Regions from separate parts of the Pseudomonas sp. M5A4_2d genome, predicted to be linked through region 2. Evidence: riboswitches for the same ligand, from Rfam matches in the RefSeq annotation. Region 2 holds a riboswitch; the other holds the start of a gene.
What was found. Region 2 has a riboswitch for cobalamin ahead of cobO (cob(I)yrinic acid a,c-diamide adenosyltransferase). Riboswitches for the same ligand answer to the same signal wherever they lie in the genome.
Positions count from the first base shown of each region.

Region 1: it holds a riboswitch for cobalamin, as region 2 does, so the genes downstream of both, ACLBW8_RS03100 (ABC transporter substrate-binding protein) here and cobO (cob(I)yrinic acid a,c-diamide adenosyltransferase) in region 2, are expected to answer to the same signal.

Region 1 is NZ_JBKEZW010000001.1:663,055-672,778, reverse strand. It holds gene ACLBW8_RS03110 (RAD55 family ATPase) at 1-785, opposite strand, end outside; gene ACLBW8_RS03105 (hypothetical protein) at 782-1,216, opposite strand; cobalamin riboswitch at 1,335-1,528, shown strand; gene ACLBW8_RS03100 (ABC transporter substrate-binding protein) at 1,643-2,653, shown strand; gene ACLBW8_RS03095 (FecCD family ABC transporter permease) at 2,650-3,654, shown strand; gene ACLBW8_RS03090 (ABC transporter ATP-binding protein) at 3,651-4,415, shown strand; gene ACLBW8_RS03085 (GNAT family N-acetyltransferase) at 4,479-4,976, opposite strand; gene ACLBW8_RS03080 (hypothetical protein) at 4,973-5,197, opposite strand; gene ACLBW8_RS03075 (alpha/beta hydrolase) at 5,255-6,193, opposite strand; gene tspO (tryptophan-rich sensory protein TspO) at 6,193-6,633, opposite strand; gene chrA (chromate efflux transporter) at 6,831-8,042, shown strand; gene ACLBW8_RS03060 (nucleotidyltransferase family protein) at 8,029-8,604, opposite strand; gene ACLBW8_RS03055 (DUF6124 family protein) at 9,020-9,259, shown strand; gene ACLBW8_RS03050 (hypothetical protein) at 9,337-9,636, opposite strand.
Region 2 is NZ_JBKEZW010000001.1:381,917-391,640, forward strand. It holds gene ACLBW8_RS01730 (AI-2E family transporter) at 1-981, shown strand, start outside; gene hda (DnaA regulatory inactivator Hda) at 1,186-1,890, shown strand; gene ACLBW8_RS01740 (C40 family peptidase) at 2,104-2,733, shown strand; gene ACLBW8_RS01745 (C40 family peptidase) at 2,878-3,420, shown strand; gene ACLBW8_RS01750 (PQQ-dependent sugar dehydrogenase) at 3,495-4,808, opposite strand; cobalamin riboswitch at 4,908-5,159, shown strand; gene cobO (cob(I)yrinic acid a,c-diamide adenosyltransferase) at 5,239-5,850, shown strand; gene ACLBW8_RS01760 (cobyrinate a,c-diamide synthase) at 5,847-7,250, shown strand; gene bluB (5,6-dimethylbenzimidazole synthase) at 7,247-7,897, shown strand; gene cbiB (adenosylcobinamide-phosphate synthase CbiB) at 7,894-8,802, shown strand; gene cobD (threonine-phosphate decarboxylase CobD) at 8,795-9,724, shown strand, end outside.

The DNA of each region.
Region 1 (9,724 bases), 280 kb from region 2:
CCACCGAGCATCTCATCGAGGGCCGGCACGCCCATTTTCAGACGCGTGATCGGGAACGTCGACGGCGCGTCAACCGAACGATTGATGGCGGCCGGTGGGAACACCCTGATCCCCGAGGTGGCGATACGGAAGGTGTGCAGGCCCGGCAACGTCGGCTGGCCGCGCATCTTCATGATCTCCATCTTGCGCACCATCGAGTTGCGCTCGACGCTTTGGCGCAGCCAGATCAGGCCGTCGGCCACGGTAAAGATCGGGTTGGAGTCGGTTTCGGTGAAATATTCGCCGATCAGGAAAGTCGTCGCCTGCCACGTGGTCATCAACATACCCAGTTGCTGGACGAACTGCGGCAGGTTGTTATTCGGGTTGTGCTGGGTCTGGCTGGCCAGCACCACGGAGCGGAATGAATCGACAAACACCAGCGACGGCGAATGTGCCTCGACCTCGCTGACAATTCGCCGCAACACTTCGTCCAGATCGCCGGCCAGGGTGTGGTCGGCCAAATTGATATAGCGAATCGACTGGTTAATCGCTTCGTTATCGAAAAAATCGAATTGCTGCTGATAGCGCAGCATCTTCAGCGGCGGCTCACCGAGCACGGTAAAGAACAGCGCCGGGCGCTCCGGCGTGGCCAGGGCAAACATCATCTGGTGCGCCAGGGTGGTTTTGCCACAGCCTGGCGGGCCTGCAATCAGGTTGAACGAAAACTCCGGCAGGCCTCCGCCCAGGACCTCGTCCAGTCCTGGCACACCCGTGGCCAGACGGTTGATAGTCACTTTGGTGCTCATGGCGAAATTTCCTGCGCAGAGGTGTCGCTCGAAGAAGGCTGCCACACGTCAACCAGCAGACGTGCAGTGAGTGAGGGCCCGATCAGCGTAGTCAGAAGTTCGTAGAGGGTTGTCAACAACACCTCACCGAAGAACAACGCGTCGGTTTCGTTCTGCTCGACGAGTACGGATTTGAGAGCAATCAGATCCATCGCAGCCGGCACACTGTCATAGGTGCCGGCCAGGCGTGGGTGGGTCGAGACGCACAGGTGGAAGCTGCGGCGGTACAGCGCAACAACGCCCTGCTGGCCAATAATGGGCGTCAATGCTGCGCCCATATCCTGCAAAATCGACACAATCGCCTCGGCGATGCTTGCAGTGTCAGCGTGCGGACCAACACGGTGCGCCAGAGAAGCTACGATCCGGCGGCTCTCTTCGCTATGCGTGGGCATGTCTGACTAATATCTGATGAACAGAAACTGATGTTACACCCTATATCGGCAGATAGAGACCCCATCGGCAGCGGCCGGCCAATTGCGCGCGGATCAGGCTCCCGCTGCCCGCCACGATCGACTACCATACCGCGCCGGTTCCCAAATGGGACTAATAGGGAATTCGACGCGCGGCACATCGCGCCAATCGAAACTGCCCCCGCAACTGTAGGTGCCGAGCCTGCTCCACATCGCCACTGGGCATTGCCCGGGAAGGCCGGAGCGTGGCGACGACGCACCAGTCAGGAGACCTGCCGGCCCAGTAACTCACTAACCGGCGGGGTGTCCGGGAAGGACGTCCTCGCCTGCCTGAACCGCAGCCTTCGAGGGGGTGTTTCCGAACCGTACCGCTCCAGTTCCACGTACGGTCCATACGGAGATTGCCCCATGCTGCCACGCGTCACCGCCCTGCTCACCGGCTTGGGCTTCTGCGCCCTGGCCCACGCGGCCCCCACTCATTACCCGCTGACGGTGCAGAACTGCGGTAGCACGCTGACCTTCGCGCAGGCACCTGCGCGCAGTGTGACCATCGGCCAGGCGGCCACGGAAATGCTCTACGCGCTGGGCGTGGCCGACACGGTGGTCGGCACCTCGCTGTGGTTCAACAGCGTATTGCCCACGTTCAAGGCGCAGAACGACACCATCGAGCGCCTGGCCGATAACGAGCCAAGCTTCGAGGCCGTGATCGCCAAGCGCCCGCAACTGGTGGCCGCCGAGCTGGAATGGGTGGTCGGCCCGCAGGGCGTGGTTGGCACCCGCGAGCAATTCCACGAGCTGAAGATTCCGACCTACCTGCTGCCCTCCGACTGCGAAGGCAAGGACAACCTGGTGGGTGCCGACGGCACGCGGCTGGAGCCGTTCCGCATCGACACAATTTACAAAAGCATCCGCCAACTGGCCGAGATCTTCGATGTGCAGGATCGCGGCCAGCAACTGAACGACGAGCTCAAGGCGCGCCTGGCCAACTCCGTCGCCACCGCGCAGAGCAAAGGCCTCAAGCAGGCCAGTGCGCTGGTCTGGTTCTCCAGCGCCGAGATGGCCAGCGACCCGTACGTCGCCGGCCACAAAGGTGTCCCCGAGTTCATGCTGGAAACCCTGGGCCTGCACAACGTCGTGCAGTCCGATGAAGAGTGGCCCGCCGTCGGCTGGGAAACCCTCGCCAAGGCCAACCCGACCTTCCTCGTGATCGCCCGCATGGACCGCCGCCGCTACCCCGCCGACGACCATGAAAAGAAACTCGCCTTCCTGCGCAGCGACCCGGTAACCCGCAACATGGACGCGGTGAAACACAACCGCATCATCGTCCTCGACGCCCTGGCCTTGCAGGCCAGCATCCGCACGTTCGATGGCCTGGAACAACTGGCCCACGCCATCGACGGCTACGACCTGCCCAAATGATACGCACCCTGCTCGCCCTCGCCCTGTTACTGCTCGCCGTGCTCGCCGGTGTGGCCATCGGCGAAACCGCCATCTCGCCGCAGGTCGTGCTCCAGGTGCTCGCCAACAAACTGTGGGCGGCGGGTTACGTGCTGGACCCGATCGACGAAGGGGTGGTGTGGAACTACCGCCTGACCCGCGCCCTGGTCGCCGCGGCGTGCGGGGCCGGGCTGGCTACGTGCGGGGTGATTTTGCAGTCGTTGCTGCGTAACCCGTTGGCTGACCCGTACCTGCTGGGCATCAGCGCCGGCGCGTCCACCGGCGCGGTATTGGTAGCCCTGATCGGCGTGGGCGGCGGGCTGATTTCGCTGTCGGCGGGAGCATTTGTCGGGGCCATGGCGGCCTTTGCACTGGTGATCCTGCTGGCACGGGCCAGCGGCTCGTCCAGCGGCACAGGGCAGATCATCCTCGCAGGCATCGCAGGCTCGCAGCTGTTCAACGCCCTCACCGCGTTCCTGATTACCAAATCCGCCAGTTCCGAGCAGGCGCGCGGCATTCTGTTCTGGCTGCTGGGCAACCTCAGCGGTGTGCGCTGGCCATCGGTGTGGCTGGTGGTGCCGGTGGCAGTCGCAGGCCTGGCGGTGTGCCTGTGGCACCGTCGCGCGCTGGATGCGTTTACCTTTGGCACGGACTCCGCAGCGTCCCTGGGCATCCCGGTGCGGCGCGTGCAGTTTGTGCTGGTGGGCTGTGCCGCGCTGGTCACAGCGGTGATGGTGTCGATTGTCGGCTCTATCGGCTTTGTCGGGCTGGTGATTCCCCACGCCGTGCGCCTGCTGGTCGGCACCGGGCATTCGCGGTTGCTGCCGGCCAGCGCCTTGGGCGGCGCGCTGTTTTTGATTGCGGCAGATGTGCTGTCGCGCACGCTGATCAAGGGGCAGGTGATTCCGGTTGGCGTGGTGACCGCTTTGGTCGGCGCCCCGGTGTTTGCGCTGATTTTGATCGGCCGGAGGAATGCGCGATGAGCGTGCTCAGTTGCACCGGCCTGGGCTTCAAGGTGCGCGAGGCCGAGTTGCTGCGCGATATTCATCTTGAGGTTCAGTTGGGCGAAACCTTAGGCATCGTCGGCCCGAACGGCTCCGGCAAATCCACCCTGCTCAAACTGCTCGCCGGTTTGCGTGTGCCCGCCAGCGGCGAAGTGCGCTTGAGCGGCCAACGCTTGAGCGGCCTGTCCCGCCGCGCCATCGCACAGCAGTTGGCCGTGGTGGAGCAACAAGCCGACACCGACGACGCGATCCGCGTGTTCGATGCCGTGGCGCTGGGCCGCACACCGTGGCTGTCGGCATTGAGCCCGTGGTCCGCGGAAGACCACGCCATCGTCAACCAGGCCTTGCATGACGTCGACGCCACCCACCTGAGCACGCGCGCCTGGCGCAGCCTCTCCGGTGGTGAACGCCAACGCGTGCACATCGCCCGCGCCCTGGCGCAACGGCCGCAGATTCTGTTGCTGGACGAGCCGACCAATCACCTGGATATCCAGCATCAGTTGGCGATTTTAAAGGGCGTGCAGGCGCTGCCGGTAACCACGCTGATTGCGTTGCACGACCTCAATCAGGCGCTGACGTGTGATCGTTTGGCGGTGCTGGATCGCGGGCAGTTGGTCGCGCTGGGCAAGCCGCTGGAGGTGCTCACGCCGCAGCGCTTGCAGGACACGTTTGGCGTGCAGGCGCATTACCTGACGGACCCGTTTGATGGCGAGCAGATTCTGCGGCTGCGCTCAAACTGACAGGCGACTCACCGCTAAAAAGGGGGAAGCTGGCTTGCCTGCTCCCACGTCAGGTCGGCGGCGTTAGAGGTGCCGCTGCATATGCGTCGTCCGCCACACCGGGTCCGCCTCGACATCCACCACCTCAAACCCCTGGCGCACCCAAAAATCAATCGCCCCCGGCAGAAACGGATGGGTATGCAGGTAAACCACCTCCACACCTTCCGCCCGAGCCTTCGCCTCCAGTACGCGGTACAACTCGCCTGCCAGACCAGAACGGCGAAACGCTGGAAGTACGAACAGGCGCACCACTTCCACCGTTTTAAGGCCTTGGTAATTCAGCTGGGGGAAACGGCCGTCGTAGGGCAAGTAGCCGATGGCGGCGACGATTTGGCCTTCAGCGCGGGCGATCAGGAACTGGCCGTCGCCATGAAGGTAGACCGCGTCAAATCGCGCCAGATCGTCCGGCATGCCGGTTGCGCTGAGCGTGGGGAAAAGCTCGGCGCGGGCCTCCAGGACGAAGGCCAGTACTGCTGGAACATCGGCGCCGGTGACGAACTGAAGGATGGGACTCTCGTTCATATGACCTTGATCTGGCGGATGCCTACCACCTCTGCCTGTTCCAAAATCTCCTCGGGGGCTGCGTCCGCAGTGGGCATGATCAACCCGTTTTCTGCATCGCCAAAATGCAACGCCAGCAAGTGCATTGCCGCTTCATGCAGGGGCAACTCGGACTGTTTCAATTCAAACACATGGGTGCGGGGCTCGTCGTTGAACAGGTAGTTCAGGGTGTATTCGCGCATGGTGGGGTCCTGTGACGGGAGAGGAGTGACTGTTTATCCTGACCAAGCGATCAGGTTTTAAGTTCCTACTGCTGCCAATCGCTGGGTTATCCAAGCCTTGGTGTGCATCAGCACATGGCCCGCCATCGCCACCGGAAAATGAATAAACCCATGGGCAGATTCCGCTAACAGGTGCGCTTCAACCTGCGTCTGCGCGCCCCACCGCTCGGCGATCAACAGCGTGTCATCCTTGAGCGGGTCCAATTCCCCGACAAACATCAATGCCGGCGGCAACCCGCTAAAATCGCCATACAACGGTGACAACGGTGGCTGTCGGCGCTCTTCATCACTCAGCCCCGGCGTGAGCATGCGCAACGCCTCGACCATACCCGGACCATCCAGCAACAACGTGTCCGGCCCGGCTGCGCGCACGCTGGGCGTGCCAGTCAAGTCATAAACCCCGTAATACAACACCGCCCCGCTCACGCGCTTGAGCAGATCCGGCCATTGCTTGAGCGCCAGCAACGTCGCCACTGCCAGGTGCCCACCGGCGGATTCACCCACCACAAACACCGGCAAGTCGGCAAACTCCGGGCAGTCGCCCAACAGCCAGCGCGCGGCCGCCAGGCAGTCCTCCATCAGCCCTTCAACCGGCGTGTCGACCGCCAGCCGATAGTCCACCGACACCACCGCCACATCACAGGCCCGCACCATGCCCAGGTTCAGGTCGTCATCCATCTGTGCATTGCCGATCACCCAGCCGCCGCCGTGGATATCCAGCACCACGGCCTTGGCCTTGCCCTCGGGCCGCAGGATGCGCACGGGTACGCCAGCCACGCGCCGAGTTTCAGCCGCAGGTGCCTTTTTGACCCGTTGACTGGCCACCAGCAGCGCCTGGATCAGGCGCGGGGTAATGCGGTTGCGGATTTTGAAGCGCGGCAGCCAGGCGAGCTTTTTATTGAAACGGCGCATCTCGGCCAGCTCTGGCGCGCTGGCAGGCCACAGTGAATGAGCCATCAGCGGTTATTACGCAAAATCGAGAAATTCAATGCCGCCGCCACACTCAACCACGCCAGGTAGGGGAACAGGATCAACCCGGTGATCAAGTCCAGACGCAACGCCATCACCACCAGCGCCGCCACCACCAGCCACAACAGCACGATCACCACCATCCCGGCGAAAAGCTGATGCGCACCAAAAAACACTGGCGTCCACAGCGTGTTCAAGGCGATCTGCGCCGCCCACAGGCCCAAGGCCAATTGGCTGCCGGGGATCAGGGTGAGGCGATAGCCCGCCCAGGCGAGCAGCAAATAGATGACCGTCCAGGCCACCGGAAACAGCCAGTTGGGCGGTGTGAAGCCGGGCTTGACGAGGGACTCGTACCACTGACCGGGTTTGAAAATAATGCCTGTGCTGGCGGCGGCGCCGCAGGCAATCAGGAAAATAAGGAAGATCATGGTCTGTCCTTAGCTTAAATCAGCTGTGAGGGGTGAGAGGGCCTTTTTCCATGCCCCTTAAATGACTCAAACGCGCGCGTATAAATTCAATCCAGCGGAGCAATTTTCGCCAACAACCGCCTCTTCTTCGCGTCATCGAAATCCGCTAGGGTGCCTCTACACTTTAGCCCGTTTTGCCTTCATCGAGACCCTGCGCCTTGGCCACTGCCTCCGCTGATCACCGCGCCAGCCCCTGGTCGGTATTCCTGATCTTCCTGCGCCTGGGGCTCACCTCCTTCGGCGGCCCGGTGGCGCACCTGGGTTACTTTCGCGACGAGTTCGTCACCCGGCGGCGCTGGCTGAGTGAGCGCAGCTACGCCGACCTGGTGGCGCTGTGCCAATTCCTGCCCGGCCCGGCCAGCAGCCAGGTGGGCATTGCCCTCGGGCTATCGCGCGCGGGCTACGGCGGCGCGCTGGCGGCGTGGCTCGGGTTTACCTTGCCGTCGGCCCTGCTGCTGATTCTGTTCGCGCTGGGCCTTGCGCAACACAGCAGCGCCATCCCGCCCGGCGTGCTGCACGGCCTTAAAGTGGTGGCCGTCGCCGTGGTCGCCCAGGCCGTGTGGGGCATGGCGCGCAACCTGTGCACCGATGCTCCGCGCATCACCCTGATGCTGATCGCCGCCTGCGTGGCCCTGCTGCAAACCTCGGCCTGGGGCCAGGTCGGCGTGATCGGCGCCGCAGCGGTGGCGGGCCTGTTGTGGCTCAATACTCCGCCGTCCGCGCCCCATGACGCCCTGCCCATCACGCTAAGCCGCCGCGCGGGGACGATGTGGTTGGCGTTGTTCCTGCTGTTGCTGGCGGGCTTGCCGCTACTGGCCGAGCTGGCGCCCAGCCAAGGCATGGCGTTGATCGACGCGTTCTACCGCACCGGTTCGTTGGTGTTTGGCGGCGGCCACGTGGTGCTGCCCCTGCTGCAAGCCGAGGTCGTGCCGACTCACTGGGTGAGCAACGATGTGTTCCTCGCCGGCTACGGCGCCGCCCAAGCCATGCCCGGCCCGTTGTTCACCTTCACGGCGTTCCTCGGCGCGTCCATGCAGTTGGCCCCGACGGGCTGGCTCGGCGGCCTGCTGTGCCTGCTGGCGATCTTCGCACCGTCGTTTTTACTGGTGATGGGCGCACTGCCCTTCTGGGAAACCCTGCGCCGCAGCCCCCGCACCCAGGCCGCGTTGGCGGGCGTGAACGCGGCGGTGGTCGGCCTGTTGCTGGCCGCGTTGTACCAACCGGTGTGGACCAGCGCGATCTTCAACGCGCGGGATTTCGGCCTGGCACTGGTCGCACTGGTGGCGTTGATGGTGTGGAAGTTGCCGCCGTGGCTGGTGGTGATCGGCAGTGGCGGGCTGGGGTGGCTATTGAGCGTTACGCTGGGATAGGGCCAGGCGCGACGATTTTGAGCCACGGCCAGCGCGCCTGATAACTGAGCGCCTTTTGCGCAAACAACTCGGGCTCGCGGTGCTGCGGATTAATCCGCAGTACGCCCTGCTCCACATCCGCCAGCCCATACGGCGCGTACACCTCGCCCGTTGCAATCTCCAGCCCGATGCACGTGCCCGCCACCAAGTAGCGATCCACGCCTTGTCTGGCCGTGTGCAATTGCGGATACGGCCGGCCAAAGCGCTCGCCATACCAGAGGTGAACCCGCGCCTGGTTCTTGACCTCGACGTTGACACCCAAGTCCTGAAACAGCCGCTCGGCCGCGCGTATGACCCTGTCCTCTGCTTCGTAGGACAGGTCCGTATCGAAGTAAAAAACGTCGTAGTCCTTCACGTCTTGAGCGACCGGACGGTTGGATTGATGGTTCCACACCGCCTGGAACAGGCAGCCCGCGGTCAGCATGCACTGATCCACACCGAGGTCAGGCAGGCGCGCGGTAATTTCGGCGTTGATCGGGTTGGCCATGGCGATTTCGAGCAGGGTTTTGACGGTCAATGTCATGTTGAATCCTTAAGAAGCGGGCCGGTTGCAGAGGCCGACTTTACAACAGCGCGGAGTCTGATTGATGAATCGCAGCGTAGGCAAACGCTCTGGTGTGCGCAACGAAACGTCGCCGCCTTGCTCCATTGCCTACGCTTACGTCAGAATCCGCCGGCTTGTGCGCTGGGGTGGCCGTCTCTAAGGTTGCTCGGTCGCTGAATTGTTCAGTGATCGGGTTTAGTAGCCCAAGGTTTAACCTAACAAGTGCATAAGCTTCATCTATCAGACGTTCCTGTCTGTGCTTGATGGTGGCTGTGCGTAGGGCACCCTTGGGTGCGCCGGTTTTGTTAGGTTCCACCGGTCTACTAACCTGCGTACAGCTACCGCCTTTTCGTTTAGTAGCGATGGGGTTGTGGCCCAAGCAAGGAACTTAACAATGGTTAACGTCAAACCGGATTCAACCGCTCTCTTCACCGTCGTTCCCGACGCCAGCACCGAAACCCTCATCACCAACAGCTACGAAACCTTCACCTGCGTCAGCACGCTATTGCTCGACCTGTCCGAAGACCTGTGCGGCAAACACCGCGACATCGCGCTGGCCATCCACCAACTGAGCGAACTGGGCGTGCTGCTCACGGCCAAATTGCTCGACCGCGAAGCGCCCTGCCCTGGCTGATGGTTAGCCCTTCACCTCACCCGCCGAATTGGCGAGTGATGGCCGTGTGAGCGGCAGCGCCGCCGATGGCGCTGCCTTCAATTAGCGCCCGGGTAGTGATCCACGTACTGAATGGTGAAGTCGGGGTAGTGATCGACAATCTGGATTTTGTAGTCCGGGTAGTGATCGACGGTTTTCCATTTGCCCGCTGAGTCCGGGTAATGATCGACCTTCTGCACCTTGAGGTCGGGGTAGTGATCGACAACCTGAACCTTGTAGTCGGGGTAGCTATCGACGAACTGGATATTGCCGTAAATCTTCGACACATCAACACTCGTACCCGCCGAAGCGCAGAAGGTACAGGTCAGCAACACTGACGCCAGAGCAACTTTAAACATGACAGCCTCATCCTGAGAAATCAAAGGCGCCATTCTAACGACCCTCGCGCAAAAAATCGCACAGAGAAACGCGCTGCCTGGCGAATGA
Region 2 (9,724 bases):
GTGGCGTTGCTCCTGGCCTATTTATTCGATCCCGTGGTGGATCGCCTGGAGAAAGCCGGCCTGTCGCGCACCTTGGGCGTAGTGACGGTGTTTGCCTTGTTCACGTTGATCATCACCGCGTTGGTACTGGTGCTGGTGCCGATGTTGGCCAAGCAACTGTTTCGCCTGTATGAACTGGCGCCGCAGATGCTCGACTGGTTGCAGCACACGGCGATGCCGTGGGCTCAGGCCAAGCTGGGGCTGGCGGATGGTTTCTGGAAGTTCGACAAGGTCAAGGCGGCGATCAGTGAGCATATGGGCCAGACCACCGATATCGTCGGTGTTGTCCTGAGCCAGGCCACGGCGTCCAGCCTGGCGCTGATCGGCTGGTTGACCAACCTGGTGCTGATTCCGGTGGTAGCGTTCTATCTGCTGCGTGACTGGGACATCATGATGGCCAAGATCCGCAGCCTGCTGCCACGCAACAGCGAAGAGCGCATCGTGTCTCTGGCGGAGGAGTGCCATGAGGTGCTCGGCGCATTCGTGCGAGGCCAGTTGCTGGTGATGCTGGCCCTGGGGATTATCTATGCCGCCGGCCTGATGGCGATTGGCTTGGAGCTGGGCCTGTTGATCGGCTTGATCGCCGGTCTGGCTGCGATCGTGCCGTATATGGGCTTCGTGATTGGTATCGGCGCGGCACTCGTGGCCGGTCTGTTCCAGTTTGGCGGCGATCTGTATCCGATGCTGGGTATTGTTGCGGTGTTCATGGTCGGCCAGGCCCTGGAAGGCATGGTGTTGACGCCGCTGCTGGTGGGTGACCGGATCGGTCTGCACCCGGTCGCGGTGATCTTTGCGATCCTGGCGGGCGGAGAGCTGTTTGGCTTTACTGGCATCCTGCTGGCACTGCCGGTGGCGGCAGTGATCATGGTACTGGTGCGCCATGTTCACGATCTTTATAAGGATTCGGATGTGTACACCGGGGTTGAAGACCCCGATCTGTAACCGCTTCGTCACAAACCCGGCTCAGGCCGGGTTTGTTGTTTATGCAGCCGTGGTGTCAAACAATTTTCGAAAATTGACCCAAGCTAACGCAAACCTTTGATTTTGCTTGTGGTCTGCTGCATTGTGCGCCCGGCGTCACGGGTATAAACTTTGCAAACTTTACACAGAGGCCACTAACGGTTCGTTTGGAGCCGTTCAGTCAGCATGAAACCGATTCAGCTGCCCTTGGGTGTGCGTCTGCGTGACGACGCCACCTTTATCAATTACTACCCAGGCGCCAATGCCGCTGCACTCGGCTATGTCGAGCGGCTCTGCGAAGCCGACGCCGGGTGGACTGAAAGCCTGATCTATCTGTGGGGCAAGCACGGCGTGGGGCGTACCCACCTGTTGCAGGCCGCGTGCCTGCGCTTCGAGCAAATGGGCGAGCCGGCGGTTTACCTGCCATTGGCTGAGTTGATGGACCGTGGCATCGGCATCTTCGACCACCTTGAGCAGTACGAGCTGGTCTGCCTGGACGATCTGCAGGCGATCGCCGGCAAGGCGGATTGGGAAGAAGCCTTGTTTCACCTGTTCAACCGTCTGCGCGACAGCGGGCGACGGCTGTTGATCGCCGCATCCACGTCGCCGCGAGAGCTGCCGGTGAAGCTGGCCGACCTCAAGTCACGCCTGACCCTTGCGCTGATCTTCCAGATGCGCCCGTTGTCTGACGAAGACAAGTTACGCGCCCTGCAATTACGTGCATCCCGTCGCGGCCTGCACCTGACCGATGAAGTCGGGCACTTTATTCTCACGCGCGGCACCCGCAGCATGAGCGCGTTGTTCGATTTGCTTGAACAGCTCGATCAGGCCTCTTTGCAGGCTCAGCGCAAGCTGACCATTCCTTTCCTCAAGGAAACTCTCGGCTGGTAGCCAGCCCTTGTATTTCGCGGCTCTCGGCAAATTTCAGGCGCCAGAAAACCTGCGTTTGGGCTGGTTTGGCCACGCAAAAGGCATGTAGGGGGTGTTAAGGGCTTAGATGTCATCGTCGAAACAAGAAGTCACATCGATCACGATTGAATTTGCAAATCGATGTGATAGAGGGCATAGTCTCGACTTCTTTACACATCAGCCACGGTCGTGCCCATGCTAAATCGCTTCGCACCCCTCGTGCCTCTCGCACTCGTTACCCTGTTGTTTGGTTGCGCCACCCACACTCAAAACGTGGCTGAGCAGCAAAAGACTCAACAACAGTCCCAGGCAAAGTTCGTTGCATCGCAGTCTTCCACTGTTTACCAGGAAGAGCTCGCAACTGAAAAAGAACTGGCCGACTTCTCCGGCAGCAAGCCTTACCAGCTTCCAGTTCTGGCCGACAGCATCCTTGAACGCGGCATGTCCCTGATTGGTACCCGTTACCGTTTCGGCGGTACCTCTGAAGCCGGTTTCGACTGCAGTGGCTTCATCGGCTACCTGTTTCGCGAAGAAGCCGGCATGAACCTGCCTCGCTCGACACGCGAAATGATCAACGTGGATGCACCGTTGGTCGCACGCAATAACCTCAAGCCCGGCGATCTGCTTTTCTTTAGTACTGCAGGTCGTGGTCGCGTAAGTCACGCCGGTATCTACTTGGGCGATAACCAGTTTATTCACTCCAGCAGTCGTCGCAGTGGCGGTGTTCGAGTCGACAACCTGGGTGACAGCTACTGGAGCAAAACCTTCATCGAAGCCAAGCGTGCACTCGCCATGGCCCCGACTACCGTTACCGCTAGCAAGTAAAGTTAAAGTGATACTTGAAGTTTGACGTGTAAGCGCTAGAATCTCTGGACATTGTTGTAATCCGTTCGCGCGAGCTTTGCTTGCGCGTTCTGGTTTTCAGCGTTCGGCAGCGAAAGCCGCATCCAGATCAGGATTGTTCTGCCCATGTCGACCTCAGCCCGCCTCATTCTTCTTGTTTGTGCCGCGCTCCTCAGCGCCTGCGCAAGCCGTCCACCGCCGCCTGCCCCGGTAGCGGTCAAGCCGAAACCGGTGTTCAACTATTCCAGCCAAAGTTTCTCGCCTGCTGCCGAAGACGTACTCTTCCGAGCGCTGGGCCTGGTCGGCACGCCTTATCGCTGGGGCGGCAATACGCCGGACTCCGGGTTTGATTGCAGTGGCCTGATCGGCTTTGTATACCGCGACGCCGCGGGCATCTCCTTGCCGCGTACCACGCGTGAACTGATCGTGATGCGTGCGCAGGATGTCAGCGAGCAGAACCTGCAAACCGGTGACTTGCTGTTCTTTGCGACCGGTGGCGGTTCGCGGGTCAGCCACGCCGGGATCTACGTCGGCGAAGGGCGATTCGTACATGCCCCGCAAACCGGTGGTACGGTGAAACTGGATACGCTGTCCAAAGCCTATTGGCAGAACGCCTACCTGAGCGCCAAGCGCGTGTTGCCGGCTGAGCATCTGGCGCGCAATCCTTAAGGCTGAACAGAGAATAAGATGTGGGAGAGGGCAAGCCCCTCCCACATTTGGTTTTGCGCTGTTTTTGAGGCCGGCTACTTAGCCGCCGATACCCGCCACACCTTATTTCCCACGTCATCCGCGACCAGCAAGTCGCCCTGCTGATCAATCACCACGCCCACCGGCCGGCCCATGGCTTTCTCGTCACTGTTGAGGAATCCGGTCAGCACATCCACGGGTTGCCCTTTGGGTTGCCCGCCCTCGAACGGTACGAAAATCACCTTGTAGCCACTGTGCGGCTTGCGGTTCCACGAGCCATGCTGGCCGATGAATGCGCCGTTGCTGAATTGCGCAGGGAGTTTGCTGCCTTCTGCGAACGTCAGCCCCAAGGACGCGGTGTGAGGCCCTACGGCATAGTCCGGTGCAATCGCCTTGGCAACCAGGTCGGGGTTTTGCGGTGAGACGCGTACGTCCACATGCTGGCCATAGTAGCTGAAGGGCCAGCCGTAAAATGCGCCATCCTTGACCGAGGTAATGTAGTCGGGCACCAGGTCGCTGCCGATCTCGTCGCGCTCGTTAACCGCCGTCCACAGCTTGCCACTCTGCGGTTCCCAGGCCATGCCGTTGGGGTTGCGCAGCCCGGAGGCAAAAATGCGGTGCTGGCCTGTGGCGCGGTCGACTTCCCAGATCGCCGCGCGACCTTCTTCTGCCTTCAGGCCGTTCTCGCCCACGTTGCTGTTGGAGCCGACACTCACGTACAGCTTGCGACCGTCCTTGCTGGCCACCACGTTTTTCGTCCAGTGGTGGTTGATACTGCCGCCCGGCAGGTCGACCACTGTGGTACCCGCTTGCTTGATCGAGGTTTCGCCTGGCTGATAGGGGAAGCGCAGCAGCTTGTCCGAATCGGCCACGTAAAGGTCGTTACCCACCAGCGTCATGCCGAACGGTGAGTTGAGATTCTCCAGGAACACCGTGCGGGTCTCGGCGACGCCGTCGTGGTCGGCATCGCGCAGCAGCGTGATGCGATTCGGGCTCGGCACGCCTGCGCCTGCGCGGCCCATGACCTTCTCCATCACCCAGCCGCGAATACCCTTGGCATCATCCGGCTTGGGCGGGGCGTTGGTTTCCGCCACCAGCACATCGCCATTCGGCAAAACATACAGCCAGCGCGGGTGGTCCAGGCCTTCGGCAAACGCCGACACCTGAGTGCCGGCGGCGGCGGTTGGCTTCGCGCCGTCGGGCCAGCCGATGGCCGGGGCAATGTTTACGGTGGGGATCAGGGTTTTGTTCGGCTCCGGCAGTTTGGGCGAAGGCCCGGTGCCATCGGAGACCTTCAACGTGGAGCTTTCGCCGCAGGCGGCGAGGGTGCCTGCCAGCATGATCAGTAAGGCGAGTCTGGTTTTATGCATGGTTTTCTCCTTAATACCTGTAAGGGTAGAGGAGTGAGATAGTCCGATGGTTCAAGTGCAAGGCCAGCTTTAATTGACGCTCCACCCCCAACCCACTAACCTTCGCAGCTTGTTCCAGGTGCTCTGTGGCGGATACGCCGACAGAGTGAAACAGGGAAGCCGGTGAGTGAGCGCACTTGTACACAGTGCTGCCGCGATCCCGGCGCTGCCCCCGCAACGGTAAATGAGTCAAAACGGTGCCTTTTGCCACTGTATCCGTGTGATATGGGAAGGCGCGCCGTTGGCCTGCTCGCTCGATGAGCAACAGCGCCACTTATGAGTCCGGAGACCGGCCTGGATCATCCAACAGCATCACGGTGGGCGATGCTTGGCTGTCTGTTTTTTCTTTTTCCTGCCCGCCGTTTTTGTCCAGCCCCAACGGAGAGCTGCCATGACTGATTCCCCCGACCGCGACGAACGCCACCTGGCGCGCATGCTGCGCAAAAAAGCCGTGATCGACGAGCGCATCGCCAATTCCCCGAACGAGTGCGGATTGCTGCTGGTACTGACCGGCAACGGTAAAGGCAAGAGCAGTTCGGCATTTGGCATGCTGGCCCGTGCCATGGGCCACGGCATGCAGTGCGGCGTGGTGCAGTTCATCAAGGGGCGCCACAGCACGGGCGAAGAATTGTTCTTCCGCCGTTTCCCAGAGCAAGTGCGCTTCCACGTGATGGGCGAAGGCTTTACCTGGGAAACCCAGGACCGCCAGCGCGACATCGCCGCCGCTGAAGCGGCCTGGGCGGTTTCCCGCGAATTGTTGCAAGACCCGTCCATTGGCCTGGTGGTGCTGGACGAACTGAACATCGCCCTCAAGCACGGTTACCTCGACCTGGATCAAGTGCTCAGCGACCTGCAAGCCCGCCCACCGAAGCAGCACGTAGTGGTCACCGGCCGTGGCGCCAAGCCTGAAATGGTCGAAATGGGCGACACCGTCACCGAAATGGGCATGCTCAAGCATGCGTTCCAGGCCGGTATCAAGGCACAGAAGGGCGTCGAACTTTGAATCAGCCCCGTCATTGCCCGGCCGTACTGATCGCCGCACCGGCGTCCGGCCAGGGCAAAACCACCGTGACCGCTGCGTTGGCGCGTTTGCACCGCAACCTGGGGCGCAAGGTGCGCGTGTTCAAATGTGGGCCGGACTTTCTCGACCCCATGATTCATGAGCGTGCCAGCGGTGCGCCTGTGTATCAGTTGGACATGTGGATGGTCGGCGAGCAGGAAAGTCGCCGCTTGCTGTGGGAAGCGTCGGGCGAGGCTGACCTGATCCTGATCGAAGGCGTGATGGGCCTGTTCGACGGCACGCCCTCCAGTGCCGACCTGGCGCGGCACTTCGGTGTGCCGGTGCTCGGTGTGATCGACGGCACCGCCATGGCCCAGACCTTCGGCGCCCTGGCCTTGGGGCTGGCGCGCTATCAGCCGGACTTGCCGTTCGCTGGCGTGTTGGCCAACCGCGTCGGCACCCTGCGCCATGCACAGTTACTGGAAGGCAGCCTCACCGAAGGCCTGCGCTGGTATGGCGCGTTGTCTCGCGAAACCGGAATTGAATTACCCAGCCGCCACTTGGGCCTGGTGCAAGCCAGCGAACTGAATGACCTCGATGTGCGCCTGGACGCCGCTGCCGAAGCCCTGGGCAGCAGTTGCGAAGTCGCGTTGCCGCCGCCGGTGACCTTCGCCGCCCCGCAAGAGATCGAGGCCGAACCGTTGCTCGCCGGCGTGCGCATTGCGGTGGCCCGCGACGAGGCCTTTGCCTTCACTTACGGCGCCAGCCTTGACCTGCTGCGGGCGATGGGCGCCGAATTGCGCTTCTTCTCGCCGATCCATGATCGCCAATTGCCCGAAGCCGATAGCTTGTACCTGCCGGGCGGCTACCCGGAACTGCACCACCGGGCATTGTCTGAAAACACTTCGATGCTCGACGCTATTCGCGCTCATCACGCGGCGGGTAAACCGTTGCTCGCCGAATGTGGCGGCATGCTGTACCTGCTGGACTCGCTCACCGATGTCGACGGTACCCGTGCCGAACTGGTTGGCTTGCTGCAGGGGGACGCGGTGATGCAGAAGAAGCTCGCGGCCCTGGCCCTGCAAAGCGTCGAGTTGCCGGAAGGCGTACTGCGCGGTCACACCTATCACCACTCCCTGACCAGCACCGAGTGGCAGCCGATTGCCCGTGGCCTTAGCCCCAACGGTGGGCGCGGTGCCGAAGCGGTGTACCGCCAGGGGCGGATGACGGCTTCCTACGTGCACTTCTATTTCCCGTCCAACCCGACGGCAGTGGCCGCATTGTTTGCGCCGAGCCATCAGACTGCTATCGCAGGCAGGCCAGCGCCCTCATCGACCGGGTTCACCGATCACAATGTGGAAGCGGCGGCGCGACGATTCGACTTGCTCGCGAAGAAGCCATGACTGACAACGCCTTTCCTGATGCCGACCGCCAGGCCGTCTATCGCGCCATCGCCGAACGCCGCGACATGCGCCACTTTATCGGCGGCACGGTCGCCCCAGAACTGCTGCACCGCCTGCTCCAGGCTGCGCACCAGGCGCCCAGTGTCGGCTTGATGCAGCCCTGGCGGTTTATCCGTATCAGTGACCGCCGGTTGCGTGGGCAGATTCAACACCTGGTGGAAGAAGAGCGCGTGCGTACCGCCGAGGCGTTGGGCGAGCGTTCCGATGAGTTCATGAAACTCAAGGTCGAAGGCATCCATGACTGCGCCGAAGTGTTGGTGGCAGCGCTGATGGATGATCGCGAGCGCCACATTTTTGGCCGTCGCACCTTGCCGGAAATGGACATGGCATCGTTGTCCTGTGCGATCCAGAATCTATGGCTGGCAGCCCGCGTCGAAGGCCTTGGCATGGGCTGGGTCTCGCTGTTCGAGCCGCAGGCCCTGGCCGACCTGCTGGGTTTGCCGGCCGGTGCGAAACCCTTGGCGGTGCTATGCCTGGGGCCGGTAGCCGGGTTCTATCCGGCACCGATGTTGCAGCTCGAAGGCTGGGCCGAACCACGGCCGCTGAGTGACATGTTGTATGAGAATGTGTGGGGAGTGAGTCAATGAGTGTGGCCTTGCTGTGTGTCGCTGCGGTGGCGCTGGATGCGCTGCTGGGCGAGCCCAGGCGCTGGCATCCGCTGGTGGCATTCGGCAATTTCGCCGGGCGCATCGAGCAACGTTTCAATACCGGAGGCCGTGGCTGGCGCAGCCACGGCGTGACCGCGTGGGTTATCGCGGTGGTGCCGCTGACCCTGATGGCCACTGCGTTGTCGTGGGCGCCTTATATCGGTTGGGTGCTGGAGATTTTAGCGCTGTACTGCGCGCTGGGTATGCGCAGCCTCGGTGAGCACGTGATCCCGGTGGCCCAGGCGTTGCGCAGTGATGACCTGGATGAAGCGCGCAAACGCGTGAGTTATCTGGTCAGCCGCCAGACCAGCGAGCTGGACCGCACCGAAGTCGCCCGCGCCGCCACGGAGTCGGTGCTGGAAAACGGCAGCGACGCGGTGTTTGCCGCGCTGTTCTGGTTTGTGGTCGCCGGTGTGCCGGGCGTGGTGCTGTATCGCTTGAGTAACACCCTCGACGCCATGTGGGGCTATCGCAACGAACGCTTTGAGCGTTTCGGCTGGGCGGCTGCCAAGATCGACGATGTACTCAACTACATTCCTGCGCGGCTGGTGGCTTTGACCTACGCCGTGCTGGGCAAAACCCGCCTGGCGCTTAAATGCTGGCGCACCCAGGGCCCGACCTGGGACAGCCCCAATGCCGGCCCGGTGATGGCGGCTGGCGCGGGCGCATTGGGTGTCGAGTTGGGTGGCGCGGCGATTTATCACAGCGAGTTACATCAGCGCCCGCCATTGGGCGAAGGCCCGCCAGCCGATGCCGATTCTATTGATCGAGGCTGGCAACTGGTGCAGCGCGGCGTATGGTTATGGCTGCTGATCCTCTGCGCGGGGGCGCAATTTTATGCTTGAACACGGTGGTCGCCTGCGAAAGGCAGTGATTCAGTACGGAATCGCCGAGGCGGATTGGCTCGACCTGTCCAGCGGCCTGGCGCCCTGGCCCTGGCCGATCCCCGAGATCCCGTTGCGGGCCTGGGCGCGTTTGCCGGAAACCGATGACGGCTTGGAAAAGGCTGCCAGCGAGTATTACGGCGCCGCCCATGTGTTGCCGGTCGCGGGTTCCCAGGCAGCAATCCAATTGCTGCCGCGCTTGCGTCGCTCCGGCAAGGTCGGGGTGTTGTCGCCGTGTTATGCCGAGCACGCCGAAGCCTGGCGTCGCGCAGGTTACGTGGTGCGCGAAGTGCAGGAGCAGGAAGTCGACTTCTTTCTCGATGGCCTCGACGTGTTGGTGGTGGTCAATCCGAACAATCCCACCGGCCTTAGCCTGACCCCGCAACGCCTCCTGGACTGGCATGCGCGGCTGGCCCAGCGCGGCGGTTGGCTGGTAGTGGATGAAGCCTTTATGGACGTCACCCCGCAATTAAGCCTGGCCAGCCACGCCCATCAAGTCGGCCTGATTGTGTTGCGCTCGTTCGGTAAATTCTTTGGTTTGGCCGGTGTTCGCTTGGGCTTTGTGTTGGCCGAACGCAAGTTGCTCAAGCTATTCGCCGAACAGCTCGGCCCATGGTCGGTCAGCGGGCCGACACGGGTGCTCGGCCAAGTATGCCTGCGCGATATAGCCGGGCACGCCCGCCAGCGTGAGCGCTGTATCGAAGCGGGCCAACGCTTGTTTGACCTGCTTGAGCGCCATGGCTTTCAACCCCACGGTGGCTGCGCCTTGTTCCAGTGGCTGATTACACCGCACGCCGAACACATGCACGAATTCATGGCTCAGCGCGGCATCCTGCTGCGCCTGTTTGTCCACGACAGCAGCCTGCGCTTCGGTTTGCCCGAC